Regions from separate parts of the Streptomyces sp. NBC_00090 genome, predicted to be linked through region 3. Evidence: riboswitches for the same ligand, from Rfam matches in the RefSeq annotation. Region 3 holds a riboswitch; each other region holds the start of a gene.

What was found. Region 3 has a riboswitch for cyclic di-AMP ahead of OG361_RS15955 (transglycosylase family protein). Riboswitches for the same ligand answer to the same signal wherever they lie in the genome.
Region 1: linked by a shared signal. The riboswitch ahead of OG361_RS05250 (C40 family peptidase) and the one ahead of OG361_RS15955 (transglycosylase family protein) in region 3 are both predicted to bind cyclic di-AMP.
Region 2: linked by a shared signal. The riboswitch ahead of OG361_RS39655 (transglycosylase SLT domain-containing protein) and the one ahead of OG361_RS15955 (transglycosylase family protein) in region 3 are both predicted to bind cyclic di-AMP.
Region 4: linked by a shared signal. The riboswitch ahead of OG361_RS21480 (M23 family metallopeptidase) and the one ahead of OG361_RS15955 (transglycosylase family protein) in region 3 are both predicted to bind cyclic di-AMP.

What each region holds. Positions count from the first base shown of each region.
Region 1 covers NZ_CP108224.1:1,211,706-1,214,933, forward strand. Annotated here, with positions in the region: gene OG361_RS05240 (ClpP family protease) at 1-394, shown strand, start outside; gene OG361_RS05245 (hypothetical protein) at 402-707, shown strand; cyclic di-AMP (ydaO/yuaA leader) riboswitch at 1,022-1,228, shown strand; gene OG361_RS05250 (C40 family peptidase) at 1,232-1,708, shown strand; gene OG361_RS05255 (ATP-binding protein) at 1,964-2,401, opposite strand; gene OG361_RS05260 (8-amino-7-oxononanoate synthase) at 2,627-3,228, opposite strand, start outside.
Region 2 covers NZ_CP108224.1:8,951,274-8,954,501, reverse strand. Annotated here, with positions in the region: gene OG361_RS39665 (phosphocholine-specific phospholipase C) at 1-305, shown strand, start outside; gene OG361_RS39660 (hypothetical protein) at 368-973, opposite strand; cyclic di-AMP (ydaO/yuaA leader) riboswitch at 1,342-1,525, shown strand; gene OG361_RS39655 (transglycosylase SLT domain-containing protein) at 1,530-2,444, shown strand; gene OG361_RS39650 (phosphoribosyltransferase family protein) at 2,438-3,228, opposite strand, start outside.
Region 3 covers NZ_CP108224.1:3,644,547-3,647,774, reverse strand. Annotated here, with positions in the region: gene OG361_RS15965 (cytochrome P450) at 1-331, shown strand, start outside; gene OG361_RS15960 (transglycosylase family protein) at 516-1,577, shown strand; cyclic di-AMP (ydaO/yuaA leader) riboswitch at 1,792-2,008, shown strand; gene OG361_RS15955 (transglycosylase family protein) at 2,012-2,740, shown strand; gene eno (phosphopyruvate hydratase) at 3,134-3,228, shown strand, end outside.
Region 4 covers NZ_CP108224.1:4,808,746-4,811,973, reverse strand. Annotated here, with positions in the region: gene OG361_RS21485 (aldo/keto reductase) at 1-129, opposite strand, end outside; gene OG361_RS21480 (M23 family metallopeptidase) at 209-1,378, opposite strand; cyclic di-AMP (ydaO/yuaA leader) riboswitch at 1,390-1,536, opposite strand; gene OG361_RS21475 (PP2C family protein-serine/threonine phosphatase) at 1,738-3,012, opposite strand; gene OG361_RS21470 (MFS transporter) at 3,157-3,228, opposite strand, start outside.

The DNA of each region.
Region 1 (3,228 bases), 2.4 Mb from region 3:
GACCGCGATCTACGACACGATGCGGACGCTCGCCTGCGACGTGGAGACCACCTGCCTGGGCCAGGCCGTGTCCACCGCGGCCGTACTGTTCGCGGCCGGCGCCCCGGGCAAGCGCCTGATCCTCCCGGGCGCCCGGATCACGCTCCAGCAGCCGAACCTGGACGAACCCCTCCAGGGGCAGCCGAGCGACCTCGACCTCCATGCGCGCGAGATGCTGCGTCTGCGGGCGCTGGTCACCGGGATGCTCGTCGAACACACCGGGCAGGACCCGGAGCGGATCGACGCCGACATCGACCGCCTGACCGTCCTGGACGCGCCGGCGGCCGTCGCGTACGGCCTGGCGGACCACGTGGTCGCGAGCCGGCGCGCCGCCGCCGGCGGTTCGGCCGGGTGAGCCGGCCGTGGTCCCCGAGCTGCCGCCGCTGCCCGCCCTGACGCGCGCCGAGGGCGAACTCGTCGACGCGTACCTCGAAGTCATCGACCTCCTTGGGAAGATCAATCCATCCAGGGGTACGCATACCTATGGGGCGTTGCGTGCGGCTCAGGCCCTGGTGGGGCGCGCGGAGGCGCTGCGCGAGGCTCTGACGCTCATGCATATGCGGGGTGAGAGCGAGGTGCACGCGGACACATTGGCGCGTGCCCTAAGGGTGTTGGACGGGGAGCGCCGGGCGGACCGCGTCACCGTCCCCCGGAGTCGCGAGAGTTGACATTCCCGCGTGTCGTGTAGAGGTCCGGACGGCCGACGCGCGCCGCAGAATCCCTCGCCCGTTCGGCGTAGTCGACGAGTCGACAGATGAAGCGTGCGACTTGCTCAACAGATGTACGCATTTGGCGGAATCGAACGTTCCGCCGCTGGTGCGAGGCTCGTCGACCAAACCTCCGAAGATCGCAAAGGCTGTCTGTCCACCCGAACGGATCAGTCGTGAGGAGCCTCACATATCGCCGTTTCAGCTCGGTTTTCGCCCATGTCGTGGGTCAAGATCCGTGACGACGACAAGCCCCCGCCGCCGCGGCGGGGCGGTCCGGGCGGACGCCGAGTCCTGCCGCTGTCCCGGACGTCTGGTCGACAGGATTGGATCGGCAGGAGTGGAGGACCCGAGCAGTACGGGACGTTCACGCTGTTAGCGCAGCGGGGTCGTTCCTCGGGGTGAAGCCGCAGCCGCGGCCGGGCATCTTCGCCTGCCCGAACCCGACAGGTCATCCTTCACAGGCGGCTGACGAAGGGTTGCGCATGACCGCGCAGATGCATGTCCCGTCCCTGCTGTCCCGGGCCGGAGCCGTCTCGGCTCTCACCCTCGCCGCCGTCGGCGGCACGCTGTTCGCACCAGGAACGGCGTCGGAGGCCCAGGCAGCGACGACACACGCGAACAAGGCACTGAGCATCGCCGTCTCCAAGAAGGGATCTCCGTACCGGTACGGAGCCGCCGGACCCACCCGGTTCGACTGCTCCGGTCTGACGCTCTACGCCTACAAGCAGGCGGGCAAGTCGCTGCCCCGCACCGCGCAGCAGCAGTACAACAAGACCCGGCACATCTCCGCCTCCAGCCGGCAGAAGGGGGACCTGGTCTTCTTCCACTCGGGCGGGAGGGTCTACCACGTCGGCATCTACGCCGGCAGCGGCAAGATCTGGCACTCGCCCAAGACGGGCTCCTGGGTGAAGCTCGACAGAATCTGGTCGTCGAAGGTCTACTACGGCCGCGTCCGGTGACGGCCCCCGGGCGATGACGGCCCCCGGACGATGACGAGCCACGGTCGGTGAGGGATCCCTGGGGTTGACGGACCCCGGAGGTTGACGGGCCCCGGAGATTGACGAACCACGGGGCTGACGCCCGGTCAGGGTGTGTGGTGGCGCCGCCGCACCCCGGCCGACCGAAGCCGTACCGTCCCGGCCGCACGACTCGACCGGCGGTTCACGGCCTGCGTCGCCGACGGCTCGCGGCCGTCACAGGAGCTGCACGCAGGCCTAGCCCGCCGGCACGGGGGCCGGGGTCCACGGGAGCGTGATCCAGACCGTCTTGCCGCCCTCCTCGGTCGGGGTGACCGAGAGACGGCCACCGGCCTCCGCCGCCAGCACGCGGATGATGACCATGCCGCGGCCGTTGTCCTGCTGGACCGCCGCCGGAAGGCGACGGGGCCAGCGGGGGTGGCTGTCGGTGACCCCGATGCGCAGCCGCTCCTCCCGCTCCAGGCGGAGGTCGACGGTGAAGGTGGGCGACTGCCCGAAGGTGTGCTGGACGGCGTTGGTGGCCAGCTCCGAGACGATCAGCCGGATCGAGTCCGCCGTCTCCGCGGAGCCGTCGAGCCCCCAACCGACCAGGACGTCCGCGACGTACCTCCGTGCCGTGGGGACCGAGGCGGGATCGCTCGGCAGCGTGACGGATGCTTCCTGATGGTCTGCCATGGCGACGCTGTCCCTTTCCCACCGGGTACACCGCCCCGGATTGCGCTTCGCGTCAGAGTGCCACCGATCGTGCCGCCCCGGACGGCGTTCCACCACGCTATGTGCGGATCTATCGCCCGAAGCGGTGAACTCTGCTGCCGGGGAACGCTTTTGGGCCGTTGACCACCCTCGTCCTCGATCACGAAGTCCCGAGGGGCCGCCAGGCCGCGAGCCCCCGCCGCCCGCTCAGGCGGCGGGTGCCGTCCGCAGGATCGTCCCCACCGCCCGTTCGAGCTCGGTGTCCGTGAGGTCGGCGCGGGCCGTGAGACGGAGCCGCGAGATGCCGTCCGGTACGGACGGGGGCCGGAAACACCCGACCGCCAGGCCCTGTTCGCGGCAGTCCGCGGCCCAGCGCAGCGCCGCCTCGGGCGAGGGCGCGCGCACCGAGACGACGGCCGCGTCCGGCCGGGCTGCGGTCAGTCCGGCCGCCGTGAGGAGCTCGTACAGGGTGGTGGCGACGGTTCGCGCCCGTGCGGCGAGCGCCGGTTCGGCCGCGATCAGGCGCAGGCTCGCGAGCGCGCCGCCCGCGGCGGCGGGGGCGAGCCCGGTGTCGAAGATGAAGGTGCGTGCCGCGTTCACCAGGTGCTCGACGACCCGGGCCGGGCCCAGGACGGCGCCGCCCTGGCTGCCCAGGGACTTGGAGAGCGTCAGGGTGGCGACCACGTCCTCGTCGCCCGCCAGGCCCACCTCGTGCAGGGCGCCCCGGCCGCCCTCGCCGAGGACGCCGAAACCGTGGGCGTCGTCGACGACGAGCCCGGCGCCGTGTGCGCGGCAGGCGTCGGCGAGCT
Region 2 (3,228 bases), 5.3 Mb from region 3:
GCAAGGCCGTGGAGGTCGCGGCCCGGTTCGCGCCCGACGCGGGTACGGGCCGGACGGCCCTGTGGTTCACGATGACCAACACCTCCGGCGGACCGGTGACCTTCACCGTCCGCTCGAACGCCTACCGCACGGACGGACCCTGGACGTACACGGTCCCGGCGAACTCCAGCCGCGAGGACTTCTTCAACGCGGTGGCCTACAACGGCGGCTGGTACGACTTCACGATCCTCGCCGACATCGACGGGACCTGGTCGCGCCGGTACACCGGCCACATCGAGACGGGCGCCCCGAGCGTCACCGGCTGAACCTCCCTCTCCCTCCCGTCACCGACCGGCGGTCCTTCGACGACCGCCGGTCGGAGCGGTGGTCAGCGGCCGGCGTACGCGGCGCGGCGGATCGTGGCGTCGAGGAGGTCCACCGCCTCGGCGGCCGTACGACCGGGGGCCCGGTTCCAGGGTCCGATCAGCTCGCGCCACCCCTGCGATCTGAGTTCGGTCATGATCCAGGCGGCCGCCTCGTTCATGGTGTCGGCGCTGCCGTAGCCGAGCCGGTGGGCCGCGAGGAGGGCGCCGCAGACGCAGCGGGCTCCCCGCGCGTCGCGCAGCTTGTACGGGGCGTTCTGCCAGCCCCACTCCGTGAGCACCAGGCGCGCGTAGCCGAGGTGGACCGAGGGGCGCAGTTCGGGTCTGCCGATACGGCGCCAGGCGTGCAGACGGTCCGGGAGTACGGCCCCGATCCGGCCCGGGAGCCGGCGCTCGGCCGGTGGCGCCGGTGGCAGCGCGTCGAGCGCCTCGGCCACGAGCCGGTCCACGGGCACGGTGAGGAGGGACCGCCAGTCGGCGCGCTCCGGCGCCCGTTCCGGTGCGGGGGCTGTCCAGTCCGTGACGATGCGCTGCCAGGTGGCGCTCTCGAAGAGAGCGGCCGCCTCGCGGTCGAGGGTGTCCGGGCTGTGCGGGGAGGTGGTGGGTGACATCCGGCTGACTCCTGGGTCGGGTGACCCCATCCTTCAAGAAGAATGTCCAGTTTGCGACTTTTGCGCACACCGGCGCGCCCTGCACGCACGCCGGCGCGAACGAATGACCCACAGGCGTCAATTTCCACCCATTCACTCACCAAAGGAATTACGTCGCATATTTGGACATTCTTCACCTGGTGACGCGGTTCACTTTCCGAGGGCACCACCCTGGACCGGAACACCCGCAGGCCGTACCGCACACGGAAGTTCAGTGCGGCTCGAACCCGGTCGATCTTGTATTTCTGGAATTCGGTGATCCTTTTCGACTCACAGTGGATCCGCTCCTCTTGTTATCCGCCGCATTACTGGCCTACGGTCACCCCCATTCGAGCGGAACGCCTAATCCTGCCGCCGCTTGAAACACCTCCCTTTCACCCGACGGCAGGAGCGGGGGACCCACGAATTCGCCGGTCCGGAATCCGGAACGGCTCGGGGTGAAGCCGCGTGCGCGCGGCCGGACATCTCCCGTCCGAACCCGACAGCTCACCCCGCAGGCGCCGGAGAGGAAACCGTCATGCCTGCACACGGTAAGCACCGCCGCCCCCGCCGCCGCACCGTCTCCCGTGGCCTCACACTCGCCGGCACGGGCGGTGCCGCCCTCGCCCTGCCGCTCGTCGTCCCGGCCACGGCCGGCGCCGAGACCGTCACGGCCGCACCGAAGACCGCCGCGCAGTCCTTCGCCGCGCAGCCCGCCACGGCCCTGGCCGCACAGCCCGCGGCCGCGCCGGCCGCCGCAGCCGCCACCGCGCGCACGTACACCGTGGTAAGCGGTGACTCGCTTTCCCTGATCGCCCAGAGGAAGGGAATTCAGGGCGGCTGGAAGGCGATTTACCGGGCCAACAAGTCCGCTGTGGGTGGCAATCCGTCACTGATTCACCCCGGTCTTGAACTGACGATTCGTCGGGATTCCGCGAAGGCTGCCCCCGCGCCGAGTGCCGCGCCGAAGAAGAGCACCGCGCAGAAGAAGAGTTCTGCCACGACCGACCGCGCGAACCGCTCCGAGCGCCGTGCGGCGGCCCCGGCGGCCGGTACCTCGGGCGGCTCCGCCGCACAGGCTGTTCCCGCCGCGGCTCCCGCCGCCCAGGCCGCCCCGGCCGCCGCCCGGTACGCCGACAACCTCGACGGCTGGATCCGTGAGTCGCTGGACATCATGGCCCAGCGCGGGATCCCCGGCTCGTACGACGGAATCCTCCGCAACGTCATGCGCGAGTCCTCCGGCAACCCCCGGGCCATCAACCTCTGGGACTCCAACGCCGTGGCCGGCACCCCTTCGAAGGGCCTGCTCCAGGTGATCCAGCCGACCTTCGACGCCTACCACGTGCCCGGCACGTCCACGGATCTGTTCGACCCGGTCGCCAACATCACCGCCGCCTGCAACTACGCGGCCGACCGCTACGGCTCCATCGACAACGTCAACGGGGCCTACTGACGCCGGAAGTGCTCGGCGAACCACTCCGTGGCGAGCTCCGACACCTCCTCCAGGGCCCCCGGCTCCTCGAAGAGGTGAGTGGCGCCCGGAACCACGGTGAGCCTGTTCTCGCACCGCAGCAGGGCCTGAGCCCTCCGGTTGAGATCCAGGACGAGCGCGTCCCGACCCCCCACCACGAGGAGGGTCGGGGCGCGCACCCGCGCCAGGCGTTCGCCCGCCAGGTCGGGCCTGCCACCGCGCGAGACGACGGCGACGACGCCGGAGCCGGGATCGGCCGCCGCCCACAGCGCGGCAGCCGCGCCCGTGCTCGCCCCGAAGTAGCCCAGCGGCAGCCCGGCGCCCTCGGGGCGTCCGGTCAGCCACTCGGTGGTGCTCACCAGCCGGCCGGCGAGCAGCGGGGTGTCGAAGACGTGCGCCCGGTCGGTCGCCTCCGTCTCGGTGAGCAGGTCGAACAGGAGGGTTCCGAGGCCCGCCCCGTTCAGGGCCTCGGCGACCGCCCGGTTCCGGGGGCTGTGACGGCTGCTGCCGCTCCCGTGGGCGAACAGCACGATGCCGGTCGCGCCGTCGGGCACGGCGAGCCGTCCGGCGAGTGTGGTGCCGGTCACCGGGATCCTGACGTCCGTGTCCCGGACGACGGGGCCGCGAGCGGCCCTGCTGCGGTCGAGGCAGGCGATCACCTCCGCGTCGGCGGTCTGCGAGAAGTCCTGGTAGAACTGGCCGATCGCGTAGAAGAAGTCAGGCGCGTGGACGCTGACCGTCTCGTCGGCCTCGCCTCCGAGGCGTG
Region 3 (3,228 bases):
CATCGGCGGGCAGGAGATCCCGGCGGGCGACCCGGTGCTCGTCGTGCTCGCGGCGGCGAACCGGGACCCGGCGCGGTTCGCGGACCCGGACACGCTCGACCTCTCCCGGCGCGACAACCAGCACCTCGGGTACGGGCACGGCATCCACTACTGCCTCGGGGCGCCGCTCGCCCGTCTGGAGGGGCAGGCGGCGCTGACGACCCTGCTGACTCGCCTGCCGGACCTGCGACTTGCGGCCGATCCGGCCGAACTCCGGTGGCGCGGAGGACTCATCATGCGGGGATTGCGCACGCTTCCGGTGGAATTCTCCCCTTCCGTACGGGTGCAGTGAGCTGACGGTACGTCAGAAATGTGATCTTCACGTGATCGGGGGTCCATCGACTTGTGACGAGCGTTCGAATGCCGCTACGTTTCCCGGCAGTCTCAGCCGTCACGCGAAAGGCCTCCCTATGCGCTCCGGGAACGGACGACACCGTCGCCCCCGTCAGGCCCCCGCCATCGTCGTCGCCGCGGGAGTGACCGGATCCGCCCTGGCGCTGCCGTTGCTCGCCGCCGGATCCGCCTCCGCCGCCGACGCGGCCACCTGGGACCGGGTCGCCGAGTGCGAGTCCGGCGGCCAGTGGAGTGCCAACTTCGGCAACGGCATGTACGGCGGCCTCCAGTTCACCCAGGACAGCTGGGAGCGGAACGGCGGCCTGGCGTACGCGCCCAGCGCCGACCTGGCCAGCCGCGCCCAGCAGATCGTGGTCGCCGAGAAGGCGCTCGCCAGGGGCGGCACCGACTGGGCCACCTGCGCGCCGATCGCCGGCCTGAAGAACGACGGCAGGGCCACCGGGGTGGACCCCGGCCCGGCCACCGCCACGACGGCGCCCACCGGGCCCGTGGCGGAGTCGAACCGGACCGCCGGCGTCCCGGCCGCGCCCGCGGAGACCTCCGCGGCCGCCAAGAAGGCCGGGACCGCCACGTCGGCCGGTTCGGGCGCCTCCGGCGAGGCGTCCAAGGCGCCCGCCGCCTCGATCACCCCCGCCGCACCCGCCACGCCGGTCAGCCCGACCGCTCCGGTGACGCCGACCACTCCGGGCACTCCGGGCACCCCGGGGACCCCCGGTACCCCGGGTACGTCGATCGCCCCGACGACGCCGACCACCCCGGCCGCGCCCGATGCGTCCCTTACGCCCGGATCGCCCGATACGTCGACGGGTGACACTTCGTCGGCCACGCCCGGAAGTGGCAAGCACCGGGGTGAGGCAGCTCCGGAGGAAACCGGCAAGACGGACACTTCGGCTGAATCAGGTAGACACGCTTCATCGACGGACAAGCTGGCGGAAAGCCCCGCCGCAACATCGACGACTGACGAAGCGAAGAATTCGGGCGCAACGGACAGTCAGGACACTTCGGGTGTCTACACCGTGCGGCCGGGCGACAACCTGACCGAAATCGCCCAGCAGAACGAACTCCCCGGCGGCTGGAGCGCCCTCTATGACGCCAACCGCGGTGCCGTGGGCGCCGATCCGGATCTCATCCTCCCTGGTCAGAGCCTCGACCTGACGGTCGATTCGGAAGGGAAGGCCGAGTAGTTCGGGGGTGAATGTCCGGTTCTGGGCAAGTGAGACATGGGTCTCTTCGCCCCAACTGGCGTGTCACGTCCGAGAACTCTGCTTCTGTCACCTCCCACCTGCGTAAACACTCCCCGCCGGAAGGCAAGTAGGGGCGATATTTCCGCAATACGCCTCTTTGAACTTCCGGTGGGTCTGTGTCTACGGTCGTAACCGCTCGCCACCGCGGGCCCCGTCGACCGAAACGCCGAATCCTGCCGTCGGCCGATGGGAACAGTCGTCGCGTAAGCGCCGTAGGCAGGAGCGGGGGACCCAAGGTAAGTGCCGGCCCCGGCCGTTGAGACAGACGGCCGACGATCGGCTTGGGGTTAAGTCGCGTGCTAGGACACGCGGCCGGGCACTCATTGGCCCGAACCCGACAGCTCACCTCGTAGGCGTCGGTGAGGAGAATCTCCATGCTGTTTTCCGGCAAGGGCAAACACCGCCGTCCCTCCAAGGCCACCCAGGTCGTCACGCTCGTCGGCGTCACCGGTGTCGCCGTGGCCGCCCCGCTGATGACCGCGGGCACCGCCTCGGCCGCCACGGCCTCCGAGTGGGACCGTGTCGCCCAGTGCGAGTCCGGCGGCAACTGGTCCATCAACACGGGCAACGGCTACTACGGCGGCCTGCAGTTCTCGGCCTCCACCTGGGCCGCGTACGGCGGCACCGCCTACGCCTCGACCGCCAACCAGGCGTCGAAGTCCCAGCAGATCGCCATCGCCGAGAAGGTCCTCGCGGGCCAGGGCAAGGGTGCCTGGCCGAGCTGTGGCGTGGGCCTCTCCAGCGCCTCGTACGACGGCGGCGCCGCCGAGAGCGCGCCGCAGCAGCAGACGCAGCAGCCTGCCCAGACCCAGCAGCCGCGCCCGGAGCGGAAGGCCGAGCAGCCGACCACCCGCAGCGAGCAGCGCCAGGCCCCGAAGCAGCAGGCCGCGCCGAAGGCCGCCAAGAAGACCGTCACCACCCCGACCGGCAAGACGGTCGAGAAGGGTGACGGCGAGTACAAGGTGAAGGCCGGCGACACCCTCAGCAAGATCGCTCAGGCGCAGGGCGTCAGCGGCGGCTGGGCCAAGCTCTTCGAGCTGAACAAGGACGTCGTCGACAACGCCGACCTCATCTACCCGGGCCAGCAGCTCCACCTCAAGTGAGCCCGGCGGTCCGCCTGAGTCCGGCGGCTCACGCGGCCCCCACGACCCTCCCGCGGTGACCACCCCGGTCCGGCGCGCCCTTCCCCCGTGCGCGCCGGACCGGGGTTCCGCGTTTCCCGGAGCCGTTTCCGGGGCCGCTTCTCGGAGTCGTTCCCGGAGCCGTTTCCCGGAGCCGGAGAAGTCGTAGAAGAGGGGAAGAGGCCGGGACCTGACGGTTACCGTCCAGTAGATCTGGGGCCCTTCGTCCCGACATGCATGCCCTTGGGTCCTTTTTCGTCCCAGGGGGCGGGCGCACGGCCGACCGGAGCCCCGGAGCCGGTTAGGCTCTTGTCGCAAGGCCAAGCGACCCTGCACCGACCTTGCGTCACATCCAGCGTCACATCCCAGAAGGAGATGCTCGTGCCGTCCATCGACGTCGTCGTAGCCCGGGAAATCCTGGACTCCCGAGGCAACCCCACGGTCGAGGTCGAGGTCGGCCTCGACGACGG
Region 4 (3,228 bases), 1.2 Mb from region 3:
GGCGGCGGCGTAGGCGTCGAGGACGGCGAAGGACTGCGCCTCGTCGGCGGTCCAGCCGAAGACGTTGCCGCCCAGGGCGAGCGGGAAGACGTGCAGGTCGGAAGAGCCCAGCGTGCGGAGAGAAGTCATGGGCTGATCAACCCTCCGCGCCGCCGGGCCTATTCCGTTCCGTGGGAACCGGCTCCGTGCGGAGCCGGACCCGGGGGGATCAGATCGACAGGCCCTTGGAGCGGAGCCAGGCCGCCGGGTCGATGCCGTCGCCGCCCGCGGTGTGGACCTCCATGTGGAGGTGGGCGCCCGTGACGTTGCCGGTGGCGCCGACGCGGCCGATCGTCTCGCCGGTGGTCACGGTCTGGCCGGCGCTGACGGTCATGGAGGAGAGGTGGGCGTACCAGATCTCGGTGCCGTCCTCCATCTCCAGGACGACCCGGTAGCCGTACGAGCCGGACCAGCCCGCCGACTTGACGGTGCCGCTGTGGACCGCCTTGAGCGGGGTGCCCGTGGGGGCGGCGAAGTCGAGACCGGTGTGGTAGCCGGAGGACCACATCGAGCCGGACTGCATGTAGGTGGCGCTGATGCTGTACGAGGAGAGGGGCATCGAGTAGCTGGCGGCGAGCTGGGCGAGGCGCTCGGCCTCCGCCTTCTCCGCGGCCACCCGCTCGGCCTCCGCCTTGGCTTCCGCCTCGGCCTTCGCCTTCGCCTCGGCGGCCGCCTTCTCCGCCGCCGCCTCCGCGGCTTCGGCCTTGGCCTCCGCCTCGGCGGCCGCCTTCTCCGCCGCCGCCTTCTCCGCGGCGGCCATCTCGGCGGCGTCCGCGGAGGCCTGCTGCTGCTCGGCCTGCTGGAGGATGCGGGCGCGCAGGACCTCGCCCGCGTCGACGGCGCGGGCCTCGGTCCGCTCGGCGGTCGCGGTCTGCTGCGTGTAGCCGGCCTGAGCGGCCCGGGTGGCGCCGCCGGTCGTCCGGTCGGCGGTGGCGTAGGTGGCGGCGGTGAGCGGGTTCGGGTTGCCGCCGGTCGCCTCGACCGTGCCCCGGTCCTGCTGGTCGCTGTCGTCGGCGAAGAACTCGCCCACGCCGGGGAGGTCCTTGGCCTCGGGGAGGTCGAGGTCCGGGAGGTCGGGGAGCGAGATCGCCACCGGCGGCTTCTCCTGCGCGGTGGCGAGGCCGCCCGCGCCGACGGCCGCGATGACGCCGACGCCGAGGACGGTGGAGGAGCGGGCGAAGTTGGAGCGCTGCTTGACGACCCGATGCCGGCCGCCGGAGCGGCTCTCGGCGCGGAGGGAGCCCTCGGTGGGGTTCCACTCGGTGTCCGGGGCGGCAGGACCCGCACCGCCACCGAAGGCATCGAAGGGGGCTTCGGGTGCGGGGGTGTTGGACGCCACGGAGGCGCGCTCCTTTCCTTCCTTCTCGCCTACCGGGTTAGCTGACGGGTTCGGAGCAGGAAGGTCTCCTACGGGCACGGTCGCACGAGTGCGAAGGGCCCGATTCACCCCAATTGGTGGTTCCCCGGTTCCTTTTCAGGATTCGGCGCGTGCGCACGGTGCCGCCTCTTGCGGCGGCTGAAACGACCGCGCTGCGTTATCGAACGTTAATAGACAGGGGGTCCCGATTCCAAGCCGTTCCTCTTGATCATTCATTGAATTGGTGGAGAATCGCCCGAGTTGACCCCCCTTCAGCAAGGACTGGTCAAACCCTCGAGATCTGACGTTATGTCAATTGTTATCGCAGTGACACCCCTCGACTACGCCTGGTGACCGGGCTCGCCCGGGGGCACCACGGGCATCGTCCGGCGCCGGTCCGGCTGCCCCGCCGCCGGCCTGCTCACCGCGAGCAGCGCCATGTCGTCCGTCGCCCCGCCACCCGTGTGCAGCCGTACGTCGTCCACCAGCACGTCGAGCAGTTCCTCGGGTCCCGGGAAGATCCGCCCGGCGAGGCGTGACGCCGGGTCGTAGAAGGCGCCCTCCGCGTTCCGCGCCTCCGAGAGGCCGTCGGTGTAGAAGAGGAGCGTCGCGCCCGGCGGGTACGGCCGCTCCTCCGCCCGGTCCGGCCACGCCGCCAGCTCGCCCATGCCGAGCGGCAGCGCCGGCTCCGCCGGATCCAGCACCTCCAGGCGCCCGTCCGCGTACAGCAGCAGCGGGGGCGGATGACCTCGGTTGACGACCCGTACGCTCCCGGCGCCCAGTCCCACGCCCTGTCCCGCACCCTGTCCCGCACCCGGTCCCGTGCCCGGTCCGCCGCCCGACGGCTCCCCCGATCCGGCGCGCGGGATCTCGGCCAGGACCGCCGTGGTGAACCCCTCGAAGGCGTCGAGCCCGTCCCGGCGGGTGCCCTCCCGGGCCAGCGCCCGCTCCAGCCGCTGCGCCACGCCCTCCAGACTCCGCTCCTGCTCGGCCGCCTCCCGGAACGCCCCGATCACGACGGCGACGGCCTCGACCGCCTCCATCCCCTTGCCCCGGACGTCCCCGACGACGAGCCGCACCCCGTACGGGGTGTCCTGTACGGCGAACAGGTCGCCGCCGATGAACGCGTCCGCCTGCGCCGCCTCGTACCGCGCCGCGCACTGCAGACCGCCGATCCGCTCGGCGGGCGTCGGCAGTACCGCCTTCTGCGCGGTCTCCGCGATGACCCGCGCCGAGGCCAGCCGCTCCCCGCTGCGCCGTACGACCCGGTTGACGAGCAGCGCCAGCGCGGCGACGGTCACGATGGTCAGCATCTCGGTGAGGGAGGGGACCTCCGCCAAGGTGCCGTTGTAGAGGCGCAACCCGACGGCGGCGAGGACTGCGGCGATCCCCGTGAGCAGGGTCGTGAGGGTGGAGAAGAACGGCGCGGCGATCAGCGGAGCGGCGGAGAAGAGCGGCGCGGCGGTGTACGAGGGCGGTGTCGACACGTCGAAGGCGACACCGCCCACGATGATCAGCGGAGGCAGCACACGGAGAAAGCTCCGGGCTCCTCCGTACGGGCGGCGGCCGTCACCGCCCCGCCGCCCACCGCCCGCTGCTCCTAAGGGGTGCCCCACCTGTGCTCTCCTGCCCCGGTCCGTAGCGGCCACGGTGTCCGTACCGCGCCCTCCCAGGGTCGCCGCGACCGCACCCGGCGGCGACCCCCACGGGGCCGACTGGCGGACGCCCGCACGGCGTACGCCAGTCGGCCGGAAGGACGCTCAGCCCGTCGTCCTCTCCGTCTCCGTCTCCGCCTCCGTCTCCGGAGCCGCCGTCGCGAGGCGTCCGCCGCG